2 regions of the Clostridium sp. LIBA-8553 genome follow, and region 2 is predicted to be linked to the other one. Evidence: a T-box and tRNA genes for the amino acid it is inferred to sense, from the RefSeq annotation. Region 2 holds a T-box; the other holds one or more tRNA genes.

Region 1 (12,530 bases), 800 kb from region 2:
TATCATGTTGTCATTACCAGTTGATTTAAATAAAAATCATTATAAGTAATGATGTTATTACAAGTTAATCTTACAATATTTTTGTAAGAAATGTCAATAATTTACTTATAGCTTTTGAAATAAAATTTAAAAATATGTTTTATTTTAAATAGAACTGTATTTAAAGTATCTTTTAGAACATTAATTTAAAATAAAATGAGCATATAAAAATATATGCTCATAAATAATAATTTATTTATCTTTACCAAAAACTTTTTCTTTTAATTCAAGACCAGTTTTAGTGATGGCTAAGCCACCTAAAGCTGTTTCTCTTAAGGCGGCAGGAAGTGATTTTCCTACTCTATACATGGCTTCAACTGTATCATCAAAAGGTATTTTACTATGAACTCCTGCCATAACTAGGTCTGCGGTAGTTAAAGCACTAACAGCCCCAGCAAAATTTCTTTTGGCACATGGTACTTCTACTAAGCCTGCTACTGGATCACAAACAAGTCCAAGAATATTTTTAAGGACGATGGCACCAGCATCTAGAGCCATTTCTGGAGTACCACCCATCATTTCTACAGTGGCAGCAGCACCCATAGCGGCTGCAGATCCACATTCAGCTTGGCATCCACCTTCAGCACCGGCTAAAGTAGCATTTTGAGCAATAATCATTCCTACGGCAGAAGAAGCTAATAATCCTTGAATAAGCTCATCTTCATTTAATTCTAATCTTTCACCAACAGTTAGTATTACAGCAGGCAATATTCCACAAGAACCAGCTGTTGGACAAGCTACTATTCTTCCCATAGAAGCATTTACTTCCGAGCAAGATAAAGCTCTAGCCATAGCTCCAACCATAACATTACCAGTTAAAGTGTTACCTTTTTCTAAGTATTTTCTTAATTTGTAAGCATCGCCACCAATTAATCCACTTACAGAATAAACTTTTTGTTCTTGACCTTCATTAGCCGCCTCTTTCATAACATGAAGAACTTTTTCCATACCTTTAATTACATCTTCTCTAGTACAGCTTTTACTTTCCATTTCATATTGAATTGCATATTCAGCTAAGGAGAAATTATTCTCTTTACATATTTCTAATAATTCAGCACCATTTCTTGCAAGCATTTATATTTCCTCCTTTACTGGATTTATAACAACTATATTTTCAACTGCTTCAACTTTTTTAATCTCATCAATTATTTCCTTAGTAATAGGGTTATCCATTTCAAAGACCATTCTTGCAGCCTTTCCTCTTTCCGTTCTAAATACTTTCATGAAGGCGATATTAACATTGTGATTATAAACTATTGCTGTTACCTTAGATACAGCTCCAGGAATATCCTTATGTGAAATTATTAATGTTGGATATTCACCAGTGAACTCAACAACGCTACCATTTACTTCAGTAATTTTAATGCTTCCACCACCAATTGATGAACCAACTATTTCGTGGAAAATACCATCAATATCTTCAATTATAAATTTAACTGTATTAGGATGTACATCACCTAAGTCAGTTTCTTTAAATTCTATTTGAATATTATTTTCTTTTGCAATTTCTAAAGAGTTTCTAAGCCTTGTATCAGAAGGTTCCATTCCAAGAATACCGGCTACTAAAGCTTTATCTGTACCATGACCCTTATAAGTTTTTCCAAAAGAACCATGTAGAAGAAAAGTAACCTTTTTCATTGGTTTACCACAAATTGCTCTAGCTACTTTTCCAAGTCTCGCAGCACCTGCTGTATGAGAACTAGATGGACCAATCATAATTGGACCAAGAATATCGAAAACACCATATGTATTCATTTTTATTCTCCTTTGTTATATGTAATAAAATAAGATATTTTAGTCTCTAATATGTATGTATTTTATTAACTATAGTATAACATTTTTTTTATCTTTAATTGAAAATTTTAACCTAAATTTAATAACAATAATTTTATTAATAGTTTAATCATTTTTTAGAAATATAAAAAAATAATTACTAAAAAATCAGTTTATTGCTAAGAATAAATAATATGAAAAATGAATCATATTAATAAGAAATTTGACGAAGAAATATTATTTAATTAAATAATGTTTAATCAAATTAAATAAAATGAACTTTAGTGCTAAAAATATGTTAAAACATTCGTTTTTATTACCTTGACCTAAGGGTTTTACTCTGTTAATATGGTATAGGACAATGAAATTTATAGCAAAAACACCTATAAATACGAACGTTGTCTACTTGGAAAAGGTTGATTAACCGTTATGGTTTATAAAAAAAGAATGTTAATGTTCTTTTTATAAGGAGGAAATAAAAATGTCAGCATTTGTTGTATTAGGAGCTCAATGGGGAGACGAAGGAAAAGGAAAAATGACAGATTACTTAGCAGAAGAGGCTGAAGTAGTTGTTAGATTCCAAGGAGGAAATAACGCTGGACATACAGTTGAAGTTGAAGATAAACAATATAAGTTACACTTAATACCTTCAGGAATATTACATGACGAGAAATTAAACGTAATAGGAAATGGTGTTGTAGTAGATCCTAAAGCACTATTTACAGAAATAGATTATTTAGAAGGCTTAGGAGTAAAAGTAACTCCAGAGAAATTAATAGTTAGTGATAGAGCACATCTTATAATGCCATACCACATAACTTTAGATAAGTTAAAAGAAAAAGCTAGAGGAAAAAATGATATAGGAACTACTTGCAAAGGAATAGGTCCTTGTTATACAGATAAATATGAAAGATCAGGAATAAGAGTTTGTGACCTTATGCACAAAGATTCTTTTGCTGAAAAATTAAGAATAAACATAGAAATGAAAAATGGATACATCAAATTATTAGGTGGAGAAGAGTTAAACTTCGATGAAATATACAATGAATATATGGCATTTGCTGAAAGATTAAGACCATATGTTAAAGATACTTCAGTTGAAATATACAATGCTATCCAAGCTGATAAAAATGTATTATTTGAAGGAGCTCAAGGAATGCTTCTTGATATAGACTATGGAACTTATCCATATGTTACATCATCAAACACAACTTCATGTGGAGTTGCTAGTGGAGCAGGTATAGGACCAAACATGGTAACTAATGCCGTTGGTATAGCTAAAGCTTATACTACAAGAGTTGGTAAAGGACCATTCCCAACAGAGCTTGAAAATGAAACTGGTGAATGGATAAGAGAAAAAGGTCATGAGTACGGAGTAACTACAGGAAGATCAAGAAGATGTGGTTGGTTAGACCTTGTTATCTTAAAAACTACTACAAGAGTTTGTGGATTAACTTCATTAGTAGTAACTAAAATAGATACATTAGCTGGATTAGATAAAATACAAATGTGTGTTGGATATGAATTAGATGGAAAAGTTATAGATTACTTCCCAGCTAGTTTAGAAGATTTAGCTAGATGTAAACCAATATACGAAGAGTTCGAAGGATGGGGCGAAGAAGTTGCTGATGCAAGAAGCTACGAAGAGTTACCAGAGAACGCTAAAACTTACTTAAGAAGAATAGAAGAGTTCACAGGAACTAAGGTTTCTATAGTTGGTGTTGGACCAAAGAGAAATCAAACTATAAGAGTAAGAGAAGAACTTTAATAATACTAACAAATAACTAATTAGAAATAGCTTAAGATTATTTAATCTTAAGCTATTTTTTATTTTGCTTTAAAAATATTTTTAAAGGTTAATATAAAAAGTTAGTATTACCTTAAAATATAGATTTAATTTTAAGGTATAATATTTCTAAGCTGATTTAAAGTAGAAAAATATATTTTAAGGTTAAGAGGAGAGTTGTATGGGATATATAATAGATTTAAGAAAAGAGCTTCCTAATCCACATAGGCCGCTTATAATGTGTTCAGCAGGTGTTGTAATAATAGATAAGTTAGGAAGAATATTATTACAAAAAAGAACTGATAATAAGAAATGGGGCCTTCCTGGCGGAAGTTTAGAGTTAGGAGAAAGCTTTCAAGAGGCTGCTATTAGAGAAGCATATGAAGAAGTAGGACTTAGAATTAAAAGTCTAAATTTATTTAATGTTTATTCTGGTGAAAATTGTTACAATAAATATCCTAATGGAGATGAAATTTATAATGCTTCTTCTATATTTATTACAAATGATTATGAAGGAGAGATTGTTTTAGATGAAGAGGAAAGTGCAGAGGCTGTATTCTTCTATAAAGACGAAATTCCTAGCTTAGAAAATATAAATTCACCAGATAGAGTAGTAATAAAAGACATAATAGAAAAATTAAATATTGGAGATTATATATAATAAGAATTTTAATTTTAAAAGGATAATTCAGAGTAAAACACTTGTCTTTGAAATTTGGAGAGAGTATAATGAAAAATATAATTTTTAATTTAAGTTTAGTTAAGAGAGGTGTAGTTAATTATGATAACTAAAGATATGACTATCGGAGAAATAATAAGAAAAATGCCAACAGCTGCAGAGGTATTAATGAGCTTCGGTATGGGATGTGTTGGATGTCCATCAGCTCAAGCTGAAACATTAGAAGAGGCTGCTATGGTTCACGGATTAAATTTAGATGATTTAATGGAAGCTATAAATAACATAGAATATTAATTTTAAATTATGTTTAAAATAAGAAGCACTTTTAGAAAGTGCTTCTTATTTTTTTATAAGGCTTTATTTTAGTATATTGTTGATTTTAATTCGCTCTTAAGAGCTATCATAATTTTGCAAAGTATCTTCATTAAGAGAATCTTATAGTTTTATTTAAAAATTAAAATTAATTTAAAACATAATTTTGATAAAAATTTTAAAAAATTAAAAAATAACTATTGCTAATTAATAATAATTATTATATAATAATAACATAAGGTTGGTGAAGATAAAACATCAACAAGAAATGACTTGATAATAAAGACTTTTAAATTATGATTATAAATTGAAGTTAAATAAATGTTTGTTTTGTAGGAGGAATAATATTATGAAAAAATTTGTTTGTACAGTATGTGGATATGTTTATGAGGGAGAAAAAGCTCCAGAAAAATGCCCAGTATGTGGAGTAGGAGCTGACAAGTTCATAGAACAAGGAGAAGATTTAGCTTTCGCTGATGAACACAGAATCGGAGTTGCTAAAGGGGTAGATGAAAGAATAATCGAAGGATTACAAGCTAACTTTATGGGAGAGTGTACAGAAGTAGGAATGTACCTAGCAATGTCAAGACAAGCTGACAGAGAAGGATTCCCAGAGGTTGCAGAAGCTTACAAGAGAATAGCTTTCGAAGAAGCAGAGCACGCTGCTAAATTCGCAGAAATGTTAGGAGAAGTTGTAGAAGCTGATACAAAAGCTAACTTACAAGCAAGAGTAAATGCAGAGCACGGAGCTTGCCAAGGTAAAAAAGACTTAGCTACTTTAGCTAAACAATTAAACTTAGATGCAATCCATGACACAGTTCACGAAATGTGTAAAGATGAAGCTAGACATGGAAAAGCTTTCGCTGGATTATTAAATAGATACTTCCAAAAATAAAAATCCATAATAATTTGTTTGTATGATATATTTATAAAAGAAACACCACTAAATTAGTTGATTTAGTGGTGTTTTGTTGTTTGAAAGCTATTTTTTGATTTGATATACTTCCAAATAAGGAGTGATATAAATGGGGAAGACATATGAAAAAATATATGAAATTACTTATGGGGAAACTGATGGAAGAGGAGATTGTAGAATAACTTCAATGATGAGTTTTTTTTCTGATTGTTGTTTGAGCCAAGAAGAAGAAAACTCAATGAATTATACGAGCAGTGATAGTGATACTACATGGGTATTTTTTGATTATGACATAATCATGAATAGATACCCGAAATATAGGGAAAAAGTTAAAGTTATAACTTATGTTGAAGCTATAAGAAAATTTTATTCTAATAGAATATTTGAGGCTTATGATATGGAAGGTAATTTAGTGTCTAGAGCTAGTGTACTAGCCTTTCTAATAAATAAGAAAACTAGAAGGCCTGCAAGAATAAGTGATGCAGAATATGAAGTTCATGGAGTAAGTAAAGAGTCTTCAAAATTATTAAGAAAAAAACTAGATTTCGAGAAATTTGAAGAAGAAGATTTTTCTTTAGATTTTCATATAAGATATTTAGATATAGATTTAAATAAGCATGTTAGTAATATTAAGTACATAGAATGGGTTTTAGAGACAGTCCCAGCAGATATTGCTTTAAAGTATAAAATGAAAAGAATAAAAATAAAATTTGAAAAAGAAATTACATATGGTCATAATGTAAATATAAAATCAAAAATAATTAGAGGAAAAGATGAAATAAAAGTTCTTCATAAAGTACAAAATGAAGAAGGAGAGAACATTACTTTAGCAGAAACTTATTGGTATTAAAAAATATTTAGGAGAATGAAATTATGAGTGAAAATAAACTTGCAAAAAAATATGACGTATTATATTACGACTCAGATGTTAATAAAAATATAAAGATGGTACCACTTATGAAAATTTTTGGTGATGTATCAGCAATTCATGAGGAAGAGTTAGCCTATGAGGGTATCAAATACTTAAAAGAGCATGGATTAAGTTGGATTATTTATAGTTATTCAATTGACATAAAAAAACCAATACCATATAAAAGTTCTATTAATGTAGAAACTTATTTAGAAGGAATAAAGAAATTCTATGCTAGTAGGGTTTATAAGGTTTATGATGAAAAAAATGAAATTATTGCAGAAGGAAAAATTATATTCTTATTAATAGATTTAGAAAAGCGTAGAGCAGTGAGAATTCCTAAGGAATACTGTGAGTTAATAAACATGGTTAACACTGGAGAGGTGGAATTAAAATCAACTAAGGTTGAAAAGTTGGAAAGGGAAGATTTAGAAGCAAACCTTTCAGTTAGAAGAAGTGACATAGATTTTAATAAGCACGTTAATAATACTAAATATTTAGAATGGACTATGGAAGCTACTCCAGAGTGTATTTTAGATGAATATAGCCTTATATCAGCTAAAATCAAGTATGAAAAAGAAGTTAGACTTGGTGATGATGTAAGTATTATTTGTCAATGGGACGAGATTGAAGAGGGATATAAGTGTCTTTATAAGATAATTAATCATAGATTAGGAGAAGTAGCGGCTCTAATAGAAACTGTTTGGAAAAAAGAGTTTTAATGGATAACAAGAGCAATTTTGATTAAGTTTAGTAAAAAGCCATGTTATAAATTTTTATATAAAGAAGAGGTGTTTAATTAGAAAAGTTAAGGTTTCTAATTAAACACCTTTTTTAATAGTGTTAAATTTTAATAGTTTTCTACAAAAAAATATTAAAGTGTACAAGAAAGAGCAGCAGTGAATCCTGAGCTCCAAGCCCATTGTAAATTGAATCCACCACAATCACCATCAACGTCTAATAATTCCCCGCAGAAATAAAGATTATCTACAATTTTTGATTGAAGGGTTTCGGAATCGACTTCTTTTGTGTTTACTCCACCAGTGGTTACTTGAGCTGCTTGAAATCCGTTAGTTCCAATACACTTAAATTCCCAAGCCTTCATAAGATGTGTTAATGATTTTTTTTCCTGCCAAGTAAGTTCATAACATGGTTTATGTAAATTATCTATACCAGCTTCTTTTAAAAGTATAGGTATCATTTTTTTATTAACAACACCTATAAGTGAGTTTATAACTTCTCTACAAGCAAAAACAGCAAAATGTCCTTCTAAGAAATCTTCTAATTCTTTTAATGATTTTTCAGGCATCATATCAACTATAATCTTAACCTCATTACCTTTAAAGCAGCCTAAAGATGCTTCTCTAGAAATTTGTAATATTGGAGGGCCTGAGATTCCGTAGTCTGTAAAAAGAATCTCTCCAAAATCTTTTCTAATACTTTCTCCATTACATAAAACTTCAGCATAACCATTAAATTTTATTCCTGATAAAGCTTTTAATTTATTATGAGAAAGTTTTAACTGGACAATAGCAGGATTAGGTTCAACAATTGAGTGACCTAAGTTCTTAGCTAGAGTATATCCAGAACCATCAGAACCAGTTTTAGGAGCAGATTTTCCTCCACAAGCCATTATTAACTTTTTGCATTTAATCACAGGAGAATCCTCATTTCCTGTGGATAAAACAAATTTTCCTTTTGACTTATGGATAGATTTTACCTTATATGAATTATAAAGAGGTATCTCACGTTCTTCTAAAGACATTTTTAATATATCTACAACAGAAGATGCCTGCAAAGATTGAGGATAATTTTTACCTTTTTCAAGTTCTATTATTGGTAAACCTAGATTAAGAAAGAAAGCCTTTGTATCCTCAACAGAAAATTTGTTTAATGTTTTAATAAAAAATCCATCATTACTACTATGAAAGTTTGAAAATGGAAAATTTATCAGTGAATTGGTTATATTACATCTACCGTTACCTGTAGTAAGAATTTTTTTCCCTATTCTATCTGTTCCTTCAACTATAGCAACATCTAAACCAAAATCCTTTGCTGTAATTGCAGCTGTTAAACCAGAAGCTCCACCGCCTAGAATAACTACGTCATGGTATATCATAAGTTTAATTTCTCCCTTCTTGTATCTTTATATCTTAATTTTCATACTAACCTAAAAATAGTCTTCTAAAAGTATCATTTATTTAATCATAACATTTCTAAGGTTGTATTGTATCATATTTGCTTATTATTAAATACTTGAAGAATAGGAAAAATCGTAAGTTATATTATTTTTTTTAGGAGTAATACTAAATAATGAGGTGAGTATTATGAAATTTAAAATTACAGATAGCAACATGGAAGAATATAATATAGAATTAAAAATTAGAAGGATGAATTATGATCAAGTGGTTGTGAATTATCCAAATAAGTCAGGAATAAAAACTTTCAAAATGAAAGATGGAGAACTTATTTCAGAAGGAGAAGTCGATGATATTATTAAAAAAAATCTTGATTTATTAAAAATAAAAATAAATAGGGGTACTTCAGCATTATTTTATAAAGGAATAATTGATTCAATTGAGGAATCATTTAAAGAGGTAAAATCTTTAGAAGTTTTAAGTGATTTTTCTAAAGGAGTAAATAAAAGAGGATTTTGGGATAAAGATATATTGATATACTTAAATGGGCGATATCCAATAAAAATTGAAGCTAGTGGAAGAAACTTTAGAGAAGATAGTTATAAGTTCAATATTAAGGTCTTAGAACAGCCAGAATTCCTTGAAATGTGTCATTTTAATATGGAAAAATTAAAAGAACAGAGAGCTTGGAGAAAAAGACAATTAGAAATTTATAAAAAAATAGTTGAAAAAATAGAAAACGAGAGTAATTTTGAGGAAAAATGCGAATAGCAAATATAATTTATTTAAATGGTTAAAAACGACTTAAAATGACTGAAAAAAGTGTTGACATAAGATTATTTTTTGGGTATTATATTCCTTGTCAGGTCGCCAAGTGCGAAAGACAAAAACAAAATAAACAAATTTAGTTTAAAGCTAAAACTGGTCAAAAATGATGTGGTTTTAAGAGTTAATGTGGCCCCTTGGTCAAGCGGTTAAGACACCACCCTTTCACGGTGGTAACAGGGGTTCGATTCCCCTAGGGGTCACCATCACGGTCGCATAGCTCAGCTGGGAGAGCACCTGCCTTACAAGCAGGGGGTCACAGGTTCGATCCCTGTTGCGACCACCATAAAACTTTTAATGGCTCAGTAGCTCAGTTGGTTAGAGTGCCGGCCTGTCACGCCGGAGGTCGAGGGTTCGAGCCCCTTCTGAGTCGCCACATTTTTGGCCCCTTGGTCAAGCGGTTAAGACACCACCCTTTCACGGTGGTAACAGGGGTTCGATTCCCCTAGGGGTCACCATATTACGGTCGCATAGCTCAGCTGGGAGAGCACCTGCCTTACAAGCAGGGGGTCACAGGTTCGATCCCTGTTGCGACCACCATAAAAGTTTTTAATGGCTCAGTAGCTCAGTTGGTTAGAGTGCCGGCCTGTCACGCCGGAGGTCGAGGGTTCGAGCCCCTTCTGAGTCGCCAGTTTTGGCCCCTTGGTCAAGCGGTTAAGACACCACCCTTTCACGGTGGTAACAGGGGTTCGATTCCCCTAGGGGTCACCATATTACGGTCGCATAGCTCAGCTGGGAGAGCACCTGCCTTACAAGCAGGGGGTCACAGGTTCGATCCCTGTTGCGACCACCAAAACTTTTTAATGGCTCAGTAGCTCAGTTGGTTAGAGTGCCGGCCTGTCACGCCGGAGGTCGAGGGTTCGAGCCCCTTCTGAGTCGCCACATGCTGGTGTGGCTCAATTGGCAGAGCAGCTGACTTGTAATCAGCAGGTTATCGGTTCAAGTCCGATCATCAGCTCCAAAGAACTTCAGTTTAACTGAAGTTCTTTTTTATTCTTTTAAAGAATATTTCGACATTTAATTTATTTATGCAAAAAAAGTATCTCTTATCTTTTAAGTAAGATAAGAGATATTTTTTCTTTTCTGAAGATTTTTCTTTATTCTTATATCATCTCCATAAGTTTTAAATAGAACAAAGTTTCCAAGTAGTCTTGAAGTTATTCTCTCTGCATAAGCCTGTTTAAGTTCAGGTAAATTTAAATTTGTTGATATAATCATTTTTTTATTTAACAATATTTTTTTATTTAGAAGAGTAAATAACTCAGTAGTTGAGAAATCAGTTATTTGCTCTGCACCTAAATCATCAATAACAAGTAAATCACAATTTATAAGCAATTCCTCTAACTCGTGATCATTATTAAATCTTATTTCTCTAAGATTTCTAATAAGCTCATCAGAAGTTCTATAAACTACAAGAAATCCATTATCTAATAATTCTTTAGCTATGCAATAAGTCAGAAATGTTTTTCCAGTACCAGGACTTCCATAGAAAAGTATATTTTCATTATGTCTATTGAATTTTGGAATGTATCCATTAATCATTTTATCTATAATGATTTGCATATTTTCTCTTGGAGAGTATTTTTCATTTCCTTTGTTTATAGAAGAAAAAACATTTATATCAAATTTTGAAAAATTATTTAATTTTAAAGCGTCTGCCATATGAGAGTTCTCATAGTATATTTCTACAAGTTTTCTTTTGTAGCAAACACATTTTTCAACACCTATATATCCTGTATCCTTACATTTTTCACATTTATAATGCATATCTAAATAATCTTTTGGATATCCATTCATAGCAAGTAATTGATCTTTTTCATCTCTAAGATTTTCAATTTCTTTTTTTAGTTTTTCAAAATTTCCCTTTTCATGCTTTCTTAAAGCAAGCATTGAAAGTTTTAGAGAAAGCTTACTTATTTCTCTTTCATATTCAAATACTTGAGGTATTTTTTCTTTTATTTCTTTTTGTCTATTAGCTAGATTTGATTTTTCTTCTTGACGAATTTTTTCGTACATATCCATCAATTGACTTTTATAACCTTTAATCATTCAGTATCCCATCCTAACAATTGTTTTTCTAAGGAATCATAGTCATAATCTCTTTGGGTAAAGTTTGCTTCTCTAGCTGGTTTCTTTTGAATTTGAGAGTTGTTTTTATTAAATGGTTTTTTGATATTTGATGGCTTTTTAACATCCTTTTTAGCAACATCATCAAGTGTTTTTATACCATCTTTAAACCATTTAGCTAAAATACCATCTATATATTTAAAATCAGCCCTATTTAGTCTTTCAAAGCATATATCACAAGCCTTAAGTATTAACTCAACAGAGAAGTTGTAAGTTAGAAGCCATTTTTCCATCATAGTTTCTTGTGGCTTCATTATCTCAGTATTTTGTATTCCTAAATACTTAAGAATTTTTCTTATTTTAACCCATTTATCTTCTGTTTTAGTTATGTAAGCTTGAGCTTCCTCTATTGATTTTATTCCAGCATTATGCCAACCAAGAGCCACTGTCTCTATGTATCTAACATCTTTTTTGCCTTTAGATACACAATACTCTATTAATATTAATATAAGCTCAGAGGAAAAATTAAGCTCTGTTTGCCAAGAAAGATAAGTAGTCATTTCCTTTGTTGATAAAGGTCTACATATAAGTTTTTCTATATCTTTCAGCATATCCTTAGTGTTATTTTCATCAAGGGCAGATAATAAATCAACAGAATTCTGACTTGATGAATGATTGCCTTCCGATAAGTCTAAAAACTCTATTTTAAAGTTATTCATTTTATCTATAGGAACTAATTTAATAACACCTTCTTCATGCCAATAATTAAGAGCATTCATTATATCTGATTCTAATAGGTTTAAATTTGTTGCTAAAATTGAAGAATTAACCCCAGGTTCCCCCGTAAAGCTATACTTTATCATTAACAAATAAACCTTAATAAATTCCCCTCGAGCTTTAGGCATATATTCTTCTATGAATACATTACTAACAGGAGTAAATTTAGTGGCTGAGTTTTTTAACATAAAAGTACTCAAGAAATAACCACCTTTCTAGTTTTGTATAAATAGTCTAATAATTAATGATTTAAGATAAATTAAAATTTTAGACTATGTTTAATTATATCAAAGTGTCTTTTCTATAAC
Region 2 (12,530 bases):
ATCTTCCTCTTGGCTCTTAGCTGTTAATAATATTATAGGAGTATTAGAAACTTCCCTTATATTTCTACAAACAGCAAGACCATCTAATTTTGGCATCATTATATCTAATATTGCTAAATCAACTATATTTTCAGAAAATATCCTAAGAGCTTCTTCGCCATCAGAGGCCTCTAATACATTAAATCCCTCTTTTTTGAAGTAATCTCTCACAAGAAATCTTATACGTATTTCATCTTCTACAATAAGTACCGTTTTGTTCATATAATCACCAACCTTTAAAAAATATTGTTTTAACTTACTTAATATTATACAATGAAAACAGCTTTACGTTTAATTTTATTTTGTTTTTATAAGGGATTTAATATTATATAATTAAAGTTAAAATTTATATAAATAATTTTAGGGGAGTTTTTAATGAAAAGATGGACATTTGATGAAAATACCATAATTTTACCTAATGGGTTAAAAGTAATAACAATAAAAAAGGATACAAGATTAGCTTCTATAAATATTGGAATTAATATAGGTTCTTTATATGAAGATGCAAAAGAACTGGGTATGAGTCACTTTGTTGAACATATGCTTTTTAAAGGAACAAAGAATAGAAATAATGAACAATTAAATAGAGAACTAGAATTTTTAGGTGGAGATTATAATGCATATACAGATTATATATCAACAGTATATAGCGTTAATTGTTTAGATGAAGAATTTGAGAAGGGTATAGAACTATTAAGTGATATGATTTTAAACTCTTCCTTTGACGAAAAAGAAATGAAAAAAGAAAAGGGAGTTGTTTTATCAGAAATAAGAAGTGATAAAGATGATCTTGAGGATTTAAGTTTGAGTAGAACCCATGAATATGCCTTTGATAAATCTGCTCTTAGAAATTCAATAGCAGGAACAGAAGGACATGTTAAAGGCTTTAAGAGAAACCAGGTTTATGATTTTTATAAGAAATATTATACTCCAGATAACTGTGTCATTGTAACAGTAAGTGCTTTTAGTCATGAACAAATGCAAAAAATAATTTTGGATTTTTTTGGAAAATGGGAAGGAACTTGTCATAAGAAAGCAAAGATAATAAAAGAAAAAAATAAACCAATAATAAAAACAACATATAAATCTCAAATTGAACAAGGAACTGTTACTTATCTTTATACTTTTGAAGAGGTTGAAGAAAAAGATAAGCTTCCTTTAAAAATATTGAGTTATAAGTTGGCTGAAAGTTCAAACTCGATATTATTTAGAGAACTTAGAGAAGAGCGTGGTTTAGCTTATGATGTTTATAGTCAGATGGATTTGGATGAAAATGTTAATACAATGAATATTTTCACTTCAGTTAGAGAAGAATCAATAGATGAAGTAATAGAAGTAATAGATGCGGCTATTGATGATATAAAAAATAAAGTCATAAATTTTGATGAAGACATGCTTTGTATGATGAAGAAAACTCATAAGACTGGAGTCGTTTCTACTCTAGAAGATTGTAGCAGTCTTTGTGGATATGTTTTAGTGCAAAGTTTGGCGGGAAAGGATATAACAGAATTTATAGATAGTATGGAAGAACTAGAGAAGATGACCGTTGACGATATATATAGGGTTTGTGATAAATACTTAAACAATCCTACTATACACATATTAAAACCAATGGAGTAGATAAAATGGGAAAAATAACAAGTATAGAAGTTCAAAAGAGAAATACAAATAGAGTAAATGTTTATGTAGACGAAGTGTTTACTTTTGCTTGTGATGCTGAACTTATATATAAACAGGGAATACAAAAAGATTCTTTAATAGATGTTGAATCAATTAAAGAAATTGTGAAAGAAGATGAGTTTATAAAGTGTAAGAATTCAGCGCTTAGAACAGTTGAAAAAACATATAAAACTGAAAAGGAATTAAAAGATAAACTTAAAGAAAGAGGCTTTGAGGAAGATACTATTAAAAGAACATTAGACTTTCTAAAGGAATATAATCTTTTAAATGATGAAAAATATGCAGAAATGTATATAAAAGATAGACTTAGAACTCAGGGGAGAAATAAAATAAAATATGCTCTTATAAGAAAGGGCATTAGTGAGGAAGTACTTTTAGATAAGTTATCTAATATTGATCAAGAGGATGAAAATGATACTGCTTTTAAGCTAGCAGAGAAAAAATACAATATGCTAAAGAAAAAAGAAAGTGATAAGTATAAATTATCTCAAAAATTATTTAGATTTCTTTTATCTAAAGGATATGACTATGACTGTTGTAATAGCGTAGTCAGAAGATTAACAAATAATGAATATATGGAGTAGGTAAAATGAATTTTAACTTAGTAGATTTGATTGTAGTTTGTTCTTTTATACTGCCGTTAATAGTCGCTTACAAAAGAAAATTTAATATTATAAAAATAAAGCATAGTATTGAAGAACTAGGTGGATATATAGCCTTTTTCTCAGCTTTATACTTAAGTTTCATTGTAATAAAAAAAGTAGATATAATAGAAAAAATGTTCTCTATTATAGTGGTAGATTTTGATTCACTCATATCAAGATTTAATATTTCACCACAGGTGATAATTATATTAATCGTATTAGTTCTTACTCTTGTGATTTTTTTCGTAATAAAGCTTGTATTTTTAATACTTAATTTATTAATTATAAATCCAATATTAAGATGGTTAAAAAAAGCAGAGGCTAAAAGAGGAAAGAGATTTGGAAAAGGAGCAGCATTATTAATTAATATACCTAAGGCTGCATTTTATATGATAATAAGCGCCTTAGTTATTATTATTTTGGGGAGTAATGGATTTTTAGGAAACAAAATGGAAAAGTTAACTTTAAATTCAAGAGCTTATGAGATAATAAACAATAATCAGTATTATGCTGCTTTGAATAAAGAGTATGAATCTTTTCATAAAGAATATAAAGATGCTATAAGTAAAAACTTAATTACTGAAGAAAGTACTAAAAAACCAACTGAAGAAAAAGTAATTAAAAATAATAGTAATGTTATAAACCTTTATAATGGAGTAACTCTAGAACAGGGTATAAAATCAAATGAAGCTATTAATGCAAAAGCTAGAGAACTTACTAAAAAGGCAAAGACTGATAGAGAAAAAGCTAAAAACTTATATATTTGGATAAGTGAAAATATTAATTATGATGATAATAAAGCCGAAAACATAAGTAAGGAACCATCAAAGTATAAATCAGGTGCTATTGAAGCTTTTGAAACTAGAAGTGGTATATGCTTTGATTATTCATGTCTTTATGTTGCTATGGCAAGAGAAGCTGGACTAAAAGTTAGAATGGTAACAGGAGAAGGATTTAACGGTAAAGAATGGGGACCACATTCTTGGAATGAGGTTTATTTACCAGATAAAAATGAGTGGATAACTGTTGATACAACCTTTGGAAAAGCCGGTAATTATTTTGATAGCAGAAAAAATAATGATTCACATAGAAATGCCCAAATAATAGGTGAGTGGTAAAAAATAACCAAGCAATTTTGCTTGGTTGTTTTTTGTTGAGATAATTTATAATTTTAAAGTTAATCAGTTAGGAGTATAGGTTATTTTGTAAGTTTTGATAAGATTAAATCTATGGCTTTTTCGCAGTCATTATCTGCATTATCTAATGCCCAAGCTAAATTAAAGTATCTTAAAGCTTTAGGATTATTATTTATCATTGAATAGCAATAAGCTAGATTAAAGAAGTACTTTGAGTCTTGATAAAGTTCTAAAGCTTTATTAATCATTTCAATAGCTTTTTCATACTGCTTTAATTTTATGTAGCAAACACCAGCATTATAATAACTATGACATTTACATTCATCGTTATCTAAAGCCTTTTTGTAATAACTTATGGCATCAGAATAATTTCTAGTATTGTATAATTCGTTACCTTTAGAAAAATTACTCATTTTTGACCTCCTAAAAAATATCTACTTTAATTATTAACTTATTTTGGAATTATATTCATAAGATGAAAATATTATAAATTTATATGTATATTTGATTAGACTTACTTGACATAGGTTAAAATAATGGTATAAGATATATTTATAATTTAAATAGTAATATAAACAGTGATAAAGAGGAGTAAAGGTAGGAAGAGCTTTTAAGAGAGGAGATCCTTGGGTGTAAGATTTCTAAGCTTGATATCTTGAAGGTAGCTTTTGAGTTTCTTTGGTGAAATTATTAAAGTAATCAAAGACGGCATTTTCAGTCGTTAGTTTTTGAGAGCCCTTAATATGAGGGAAAAAAGGTGGTACCGCGAGTTTTCGTCCTTTTATGGATGAGGGCTTTTTTTATTGCCCAAAATTACTTTTAAATAAAGGAGCTGTTTTAAGTTAGTGTTGGTTTTTAGATAGAACTATAAGATAAATCTGAAGGGTTAGCTAAAAATAAATATTCACTTAAAGTAGATCATAAATAAAAAAATAATTGTTAAAAGGCATTTCAAGATAGTTTTTGGAATGTTTTAAATAAATACATAAAACTATGTTTGAATTTTAAGGAGGTAAGTCTAATGGATAATAAAAATATTTCTACAACGTATAATCCTAAAGAGTTTGAAGAAAGACTTTATAGCAATTGGCAAGAAAAGAAGTACTTTACTCCTGTAATAGACAAGAGTAAAAAACCTTACACTATAATAATGCCACCACCAAATATAACTGGTAAATTACACTTAGGCCATGCACTTGATAATACACTTCAAGATATGCTTATAAGATTTAAGAGAATGCAAGGATATTGTACTTTATGGTTACCAGGACAAGACCATGCTAGTATAGCAACTGAGGTTAAAGTTGAAAATGAGCTTTTAAAAGAAGGTCTTTACAAGAAAGAAATGGGAAGAGAAGCTTTCTTAGAAAAAGTTTGGGAATGGACAGATGAATACAGAGAAAGAATAAGAGAGCAGCTTAAGAAAATGGGTTGTTCAGCAGACTTTACAAGAGAAGCTTTCACAATGGATGAAAATTTAAGTAAAGCTGTAAGACACGTATTTGTTAAATTATACAAAGAAGGTTTAATATATCAAGGAAACAGAATAACTAACTGGTGTCCTAAGTGTCAAACTGCTTTATCAGATGCTGAAATAGAGTATGAAGAAAAAGAAGGAAACTTCTGGCATATAAAATACCCAGTAGTTGGTTCTGATGAGTATTTAGAAATAGCTACTACAAGACCAGAAACTTTACTTGGAGATACTGCTGTTGCAGTTAACCCAAATGATGAAAGATATGCTCATTTAGTAGGTAAGATGTTAAAATTACCTTTAACTGATAGAGAAATACCTGTAGTTGCTGATGACTATGTTGACGTAGAATTCGGAACAGGAGCAGTTAAAATAACACCAGCTCACGATCCTAACGATTTTGAAGTTGGTAAGAGACATAACTTACCACAAATAAGAGTTATGGATGATAGTGGTGTAATAAACCACCTAGGTGGAAAATATAAAGGCTTAGATAGATATGAGGCTAGAAAACAAATGGTTGCTGACTTAGAAGAGTTAGGATTATTAGTTAAAATAAAACCTCATACTCACAATGTTGGTACTCATGATAGATGTGGTACAGTTGTTGAGCCAATCATATCAAAACAATGGTATGTAAAAATGCAATCATTAGCAGATCCTGCTATAGAGGTTGTTAGAAATAAAGGAACTAAATTCGTTCCAGAGAGATTCGAAAAAACTTACTTCAACTGGATGGAAAATATCCAAGATTGGTGTATTTCAAGACAATTATGGTGGGGACACAGAATACCAGTATTCTACTGTCAAGATTGTGGAGAAATCATGGTTGAATTAGAAGATCCAACTAAGTGCTGTAAGTGTGGATCAAAGAACATAGAACAAGATAAAGACGTTCTAGATACTTGGTTCAGTTCAGCTTTATGGCCTTTCTCAACTTTAGGATGGCCTGATAGAACTGATGATTTAGAGTTCTTCTATCCAACATCAACATTAGTTACAGGATACGATATAATATTCTTCTGGGTTGCTAGAATGATATTCTCAGGTATACACAACATGGGAGAAACTCCATTTGATACAGTATTAATCCACGGTATCATAAGAGATGCTCAAGGAAGAAAAATGAGTAAATCATTAGGAAATGGTGTTGATCCATTAGAAGTTATAGATGAATATGGTGCTGACGCATTAAGATTCATGTTAGTAACAGGAAACGCTCCAGGAAATGATATAAGATACATTCCTGAAAGAGTTGAAGCTGCAAGAAACTTTGCTAATAAGATTTGGAATGCTTCAAGATTCGTTATGATGAACTTAGACAGAGAGCTTATGGATAAATACAAAGATTGCAAAGAATATAGCTTAGCAGATCAATGGATATTATCAAGAATGAACTCATTAATCAAAGAAGTTACAGAAAACATGGAAAAATATGAGTTAGGAATAGCTCTTCAAAAAGTACATGATTTCTTATGGACAGAGTTCTGTGATTACTATATAGAATTAGTTAAACCAGTATTATATGGTGATGATGAGAAAGCTAAGGGAGTAGTATTTAATGTACTTTACACTGTATTAAATACAGGATTAAAATTATTACACCCAGTAATGCCTTTCATAACTGAGGAAATATATACTCACTTAAGCACTGAAACTGAGTCAATCACAATAGCTGAATGGCCAACATATGATGAAGCTTTAAATAACGAAAAAGCTGAGAAGGATATGACATTCATAATGGAAGCTATAAGATCATTAAGAAACTTAAGAGCTGAAATGAATGTACCACCTTCAAGAAAAGCTAAGGTTATGGCTTACGCTTCAGAAGAGGCTAAAGATGCATTTATAAATGGTGGAGCTTACTTAGAAAAACTTGCATCAGCATCAGAAGTTACTTTCTTAGATAATAAGGATAACTTAGATAATAACTTAGTATCAGTAGTTGTTAAGGGTGGAGAATTATTCTTACCATTACTTGACTTAGTTGATAGAGAAAAAGAGTTAGAAAGATTAAATAAAGAGAAAACTAAACTTGAGGGAGAAATCTTAAGAGTTGAAAAGAAACTTTCTAATGAAAGATTCGTAAGCAAAGCACCAGAGGCTGTTGTTAATGAAGAAAGAGCAAAAGGTGTTAAATATAAAGAAATGTTAGAAGCTGTTCTAGAAAGAATAGAGGCTTTACAATAATATAACAATAAAGCTTTAGTGTATCTAAAGTGCTAAATAAAACTTATAAATATATTCTGAGAATTACTGTGTTTCGCTAAGAATTTATAGCAATCATTCCGAGAATTTTGCTAAAGATTGAAAACTAGCTTTGCGTCGGACATTCAATCTTCTTAACGCAAAATCCTCTCCATGATTACTTAAATTCTAAAGCTTACACAGATATTCTCTTCATACTATTTATAAGTTTTATTATTTAAGCACTTTGTGATACACTTTCTTTATATATTTTAAGGAGGGCTATAGTAATGATGAATTATAATGAAGCTATGGAGTATATTGTTACTGCATCAAGATTTGGAATGAATTTAGGATTAGATAGAATAGAGAAAGTTTTAGAGTTTTTAGGAAATCCACATAAGGATATTAAATTTATACATATTGGGGGCACAAATGGTAAGGGATCAACTACAGCCATGATAAGTTCAGTTTTAAAGGAAGCTGGGTTTAAGGTAGGAATGTATACATCACCTTATTTAGAAGAATTTGAAGAAAGAATACAAATTAATGGAGAAAATATAAAAAAAGATGACTTAGCATGTCTTATGGGAGATGTTAAGAAAGCCATTAATAAAGTTATAGAGCTTGGATATGAAAGTCCAACTCAATTTGAAATAATAACAGCTCTAATGTTTTATTATTTTTCAAAGGAAAAAGTTGATTATGCTGTTTTAGAAGTTGGTCTAGGGGGAAGATTAGATGCAACTAATGTAATTATGCCTGAGATGGTTGTATTAACTTCAATAAGCTTAGATCATATGAATATTTTAGGTAATACCATAGAGGAAATCGCAAGAGAAAAATGTGGCATAATAAAATATGGTGTTCCTGTGGTATCTTATCCTCAGAAAGAGGACGTATTAGAGGTAATTAAGAATAGATGTAAAGAACTAAATTGCCAGTTAGAAGTAGTAAATATTTATGATATTAAAAATGTAATCATAGATAAAGAAAAACATGTTCAGAAAATTGAAGTTTTAATAGATAATGAAACTTTTAAAATAGAATTATCTTTACTTGGGGATCATCAAGTGAAGAATTTCTTAGTAGCATTAAGAACTTTATTAGATTTAAGAAAAAAGGGTGTTAATATAAGTAATGAGGCTATTAAGAATGGTTTAAGAAAAGTAAGATGGATTGGAAGAATGGAAGTATTAAATGAGAGTCCTCTAGTTGTAATAGATGGAGCTCATAATATTGATGGAATAAGGAACTTAAGAAATAGTATCGATAAATATTTTAATTTTAAAAACATAACATTAATATTAGGAATTTTAGGGGATAAACAAGTAGAAGAGATGGTAGGAGAAATAACTAGGGGAGTAGATAATGTAGTTATTGTAGAACCTCATAGTGATAGAGCAGAAGATGTGGAAGATTTATATAAAAAAATAAAGAAATTTGGAAAAGAATCTTTTATGTTTAAAGATTATAAAGAGGCTTATAATAAGGCTTATGAATTAACTAAAGAAGATGATTTATTGTTAATTTGTGGTTCTTTATATATGGTTGGAGACATGAGAAGAGTTATAAGAAATAATGAGGATACATCATTAAGAAGCATAAAGTACTAGACTTAAGTAGATAAAGTGGATTTAACTGGATAAATAAGAAATGCAAAATTTGAACTTATGTTAACAAAAGGTATATAATTTATTCATAAAATAATATGGATGTGATTATATGGTGAGAGATAAATATAGAGATAAAGAGATAAGTGGATTAAACAACTTAGAGTTTAAAATAATAGTACATGGAATACTTGTAGGATTAATAGTTGGAATTGTAATAATGATATATAAAACCATAATAGGATTTGGGATGGATGGATTTAATAAAGTATATTCTTATACACGTGAAAATCCTAAGTTTATAGTTCCCTTATTTATAATTCTTATATTATTAGGTTTTATAGTTGGGATAATAGTAAAGAGGAATCCTATGATAGGAGGAAGTGGTATTCCACAGGTCGAAGGAGAGCTTAGCGGAAAGATAACTGTAAACTGGAAAAGAGTACTTAGGGATAAGTTTATCGGTGGAATAATATGTATGGCATCTGGACTTTCATTAGGTAAAGAGGGACCATCAGTACAAATAGGTGCTTCTATAGGTGAGGGATTTGCTAAGATTTTTAAGAAAAGTGATTTTGAAAAGAGATTACTTATAACAGGAGGAGCTAGTTCAGGGCTTGCTGTTATATTTAATGCTCCTTTATCAGGTGCAATATTTGCTCTAGAAGAAGTACATAGAAGTTTTTCTTTGCCTGTAATGCTAGCTGCATTATCAGCTTCACTTACTGGGGTTTTTATAGATAACCTTATTTTAGGCAATGAATTTTGTATAAAAATTCCTCCAACAGGTTCCTTACCAATAAAATATTACTGGACATTAATAATATTAGGAGTAATATTAGGGGGAACAGGATATATTTTTAATAAAGGGCTTTTAAAAACACAGGATTTTTATGTGAAAACATTAAAAAAGATTCCTATTCAATTTAAAACTATAATTCCATTTGTTATGACTGGAATCTTAGCATTAACAATACCTCAAGTGATTGATGGTGGAGATTCTCTCATTGAAAACATAATAAACAATAATATTGCGATAAAACTTTTAATAATAATATTAGTGATAAAGTTTATATTTACTTTTTTTAGTTATTCTTCAGGAGTACCAGGAGGAATATTCTTCCCTTTATTAGCTTTAGGAGCTTTAGTTGGGGCAATATTTGGATTGGTTTTAAATAAGTACTTAGGAATAAGTGATTCCTTAATAGTTAATTTTATAGTTTTAGCTATGGCGGCACAATTTGCATCTATAGTTAAGGCACCAATTACTGGCTTAATGCTTATAACAGAGATGACAGGTACTTTTAAACACTTATTACCAGTTGCAATAACAGTTACTGTGGCATATTTGGTTTCTGATATGCTTAATAATAAGCCTATTTATGAAAGTTTATTAGAAAGATTATTAGAAAGAATGAATATTAAATTTAATTCTGGCATAAAGAAAAAAGAAATTTTTGATTTTGAAGTGAAAATTGGTTCTGAATTAGATGGGAAATATATAAAAGATGTTAAGTGGCCAAAGGAAAGTTTGATTATAACTATTTTTAGAGGGGCAGAGGAAATAATACCAAACGGAGAAGTAAAAATACAGGCTGGAGATGTATTAGAAATAATATTTAGTCAATCTAAGGAATCTCAGTATTACGATGAGATTTCTAAAAAAACAAATTGTAACATGTGTTTAAACGATAGATAAAAAAAGACAAGCTGATATGCTTGTCTTTTTTTATCTATCTAGTTAATTTTTCTATTATTTCTTTATAATTTGGATATTTTTCAAGTAAGTATTTTCTATTAAATAACTCAAAATCTTTAAAGTTAAAGCCAGGTGCTACCATACAACCAACTAGAGAAAAGCCATCATTATTCATTGCAGAACCAAAAATATAATCTTTAGGTACTAAAACTTGAGGAGTTTCTCCTTTTTCTATGTTTAAGCCTAATTGTTTTTCTATAAGTTCACCATTAGGTGTTATCATATAAATTGTTAGAGGTTCTCCAGCATGGAAATACCACATTTCGTCAGATTTTAATCTATGAAAATTTGAAACTTCTCCAGTTCTTAATAAGAAATAAATGCTAGTCCAAAGAAAGCGTTCTTCATTTATATGTAATGTGTTTGGAGGAAGCGTTCTCTCGGAAACAAAAGATTCTTTGAAGTAACCACCTTCAGGATGAGCTGTCATCTCTAATGATTTTATGAAATAATCAGCTGAATGATTCATATTAAAAACCACCTTTCAAATAAATTTTTTAAATATATTTAATAATAAACTATAAATGATATAATTACAATTATAAATTAAAAACTAGATTATAAGGGGGAATGGAATTTTGAGTGAAGAACTAAACTTTTATACTAAAGGAGAAGAGATAGCTAATGCCATAACACATGGGATAGGAGCTGTATTAGCAGTTGTAGGGGCGGTTTTGCTTATAGTTTTTTCAGCACTAAGTGGAGACGTTTATAAAATAATAAGTTTTACTATATTTGGAGTAACTCTTGTGATATTATATTTAGGCTCTACTTTATATCACAGTATTCCTAATAAAAAGGCAAAGAGAGTTTTTAGGATAATTGATCATTCATCCATATATCTTTTAATAGCAGGAACATATACACCATATGTTTTGGTATGCTTAAGAGATAATAAAAAGGTAATGGCTATATTTATTATGATTTGGATTCTTACAATACTTGGTATAGCTTTTAAAGCTTTCTTTATAAATAAGTTTGAAAAGCTGTCTACGCTACTATATATATTTATGGGATGGGCTATTTTATTTGTAGTTAAGGATGTATGGAAAGCAGTTCCGCATATGGCTATATTATGGCTTGTTATAGGTGGATTGTTTTATACACTGGGATGTATATTTTTTGTTCTAGATAGAATGCCATACAATCATGCTATATGGCATTTATTTGTAATAGGAGGAAGTGTAAGTCACTTTTTTTCTGTAATATTATATCTTTAAATTATGAAAAAAGAGTTGCCCAAAAGTCTATGTTAATAATCATAGCTTTTAGACAGCTCTTTATTAATTTTCTTGAGTATTATTCTCTTGATTTGTATTATCTGAAGAGGAATTTTCCCCATTTGATGGTGTCTCTGAAGAAGAACCATTATTTCCACTTTCAGTTTGAGTAGGTGGAATAGGTTTTTCTTGAGGAGCCACTGGTTTTTCTGAATTATTACTAGAGTTTGAACTATTATCTGTATTTGGCTTATTAGCAGGTTTTTCAGTATTTCCAGAATTATTTGGCTTTTCTACCTTATTGTTAGAATTTGAATTAGTGGTATTATTATTTGAACTAGATTTCTTATTACTTTCAAAATTACTATTTATATTGCTATTAGGTATATACTCATAATCAGGATGAGAGGTATCGTCTTTTATATCATAGCTATTAAAACAATTTTCTATGATTGAATCAAAATTACTAGTATCAGGCTCATAATCTTTATTGTCATTAAAGATAAATTCTTGAAGAGCCTTAGATGTTTCAACTTTATCTATAACAAATACCCAACCTTTATTATCAATTATTCCACCTTTAGAAATACTATCTAGAGGAATTCTAAATTGCTCTATTTCAAAGTTACAATCTTTTCCTACATTTAAAGCTGTAAAACCGTAATTCATAGCATCGCCTAATGAAATGTTAGTTTTTACATATGGGAATAACTCGTTAAGTAAGGCAACAAGTTTAACCGGTGACATATCTTTAATTTTTTCTAGAGCAATTTGAATA

Evidence for each region. The T-box of region 2 lies ahead of AC2JAQ_RS11865 (valine--tRNA ligase). A T-box ahead of a tRNA ligase gene usually reads a tRNA of that ligase, here a tRNA-Val.
Region 1: it has a tRNA-Val gene. The T-box ahead of AC2JAQ_RS11865 (valine--tRNA ligase) is inferred to sense a tRNA for this amino acid. The anticodon was not compared.

The regions. Positions count from the first base shown of each region.
Region 1 is NZ_CM173489.1:3,452,275-3,464,804, reverse strand. It holds gene sdaAA (L-serine ammonia-lyase, iron-sulfur-dependent, subunit alpha) at 232-1,113, opposite strand; gene sdaAB (L-serine ammonia-lyase, iron-sulfur-dependent subunit beta) at 1,114-1,794, opposite strand; gene AC2JAQ_RS15790 (adenylosuccinate synthase) at 2,294-3,580, shown strand; gene AC2JAQ_RS15785 (NUDIX hydrolase) at 3,780-4,259, shown strand; gene AC2JAQ_RS15780 (DUF1858 domain-containing protein) at 4,380-4,571, shown strand; gene AC2JAQ_RS15775 (NADH peroxidase) at 4,939-5,484, shown strand; gene AC2JAQ_RS15770 (acyl-[acyl-carrier-protein] thioesterase) at 5,615-6,355, shown strand; gene AC2JAQ_RS15765 (acyl-ACP thioesterase domain-containing protein) at 6,379-7,137, shown strand; gene AC2JAQ_RS15760 (BaiN/RdsA family NAD(P)/FAD-dependent oxidoreductase) at 7,290-8,534, opposite strand; gene AC2JAQ_RS15755 (hypothetical protein) at 8,743-9,324, shown strand; tRNA gene AC2JAQ_RS15750 (tRNA-Glu) at 9,510-9,584, shown strand; tRNA gene AC2JAQ_RS15745 (tRNA-Val) at 9,589-9,664, shown strand; tRNA gene AC2JAQ_RS15740 (tRNA-Asp) at 9,678-9,754, shown strand; tRNA gene AC2JAQ_RS15735 (tRNA-Glu) at 9,762-9,836, shown strand; tRNA gene AC2JAQ_RS15730 (tRNA-Val) at 9,843-9,918, shown strand; tRNA gene AC2JAQ_RS15725 (tRNA-Asp) at 9,933-10,009, shown strand; tRNA gene AC2JAQ_RS15720 (tRNA-Glu) at 10,015-10,089, shown strand; tRNA gene AC2JAQ_RS15715 (tRNA-Val) at 10,096-10,171, shown strand; tRNA gene AC2JAQ_RS15710 (tRNA-Asp) at 10,184-10,260, shown strand; tRNA gene AC2JAQ_RS15705 (tRNA-Thr) at 10,264-10,339, shown strand; gene AC2JAQ_RS15700 (ATP-binding protein) at 10,432-11,427, opposite strand; gene AC2JAQ_RS15695 (DnaD domain protein) at 11,424-12,422, opposite strand.
Region 2 is NZ_CM173489.1:2,656,862-2,669,391, reverse strand. It holds gene AC2JAQ_RS11890 (response regulator transcription factor) at 1-261, opposite strand, end outside; gene AC2JAQ_RS11885 (M16 family metallopeptidase) at 415-1,659, shown strand; gene recX (recombination regulator RecX) at 1,665-2,303, shown strand; gene AC2JAQ_RS11875 (transglutaminase-like domain-containing protein) at 2,309-3,481, shown strand; gene AC2JAQ_RS11870 (tetratricopeptide repeat protein) at 3,562-3,912, opposite strand; T-box leader at 4,069-4,283, shown strand; gene AC2JAQ_RS11865 (valine--tRNA ligase) at 4,521-7,163, shown strand; gene AC2JAQ_RS11860 (bifunctional folylpolyglutamate synthase/dihydrofolate synthase) at 7,454-8,776, shown strand; gene AC2JAQ_RS11855 (ClC family H(+)/Cl(-) exchange transporter) at 8,886-10,472, shown strand; gene AC2JAQ_RS11850 (cupin domain-containing protein) at 10,507-11,001, opposite strand; gene trhA (PAQR family membrane homeostasis protein TrhA) at 11,111-11,752, shown strand; gene AC2JAQ_RS11840 (LCP family protein) at 11,816-12,530, opposite strand, start outside.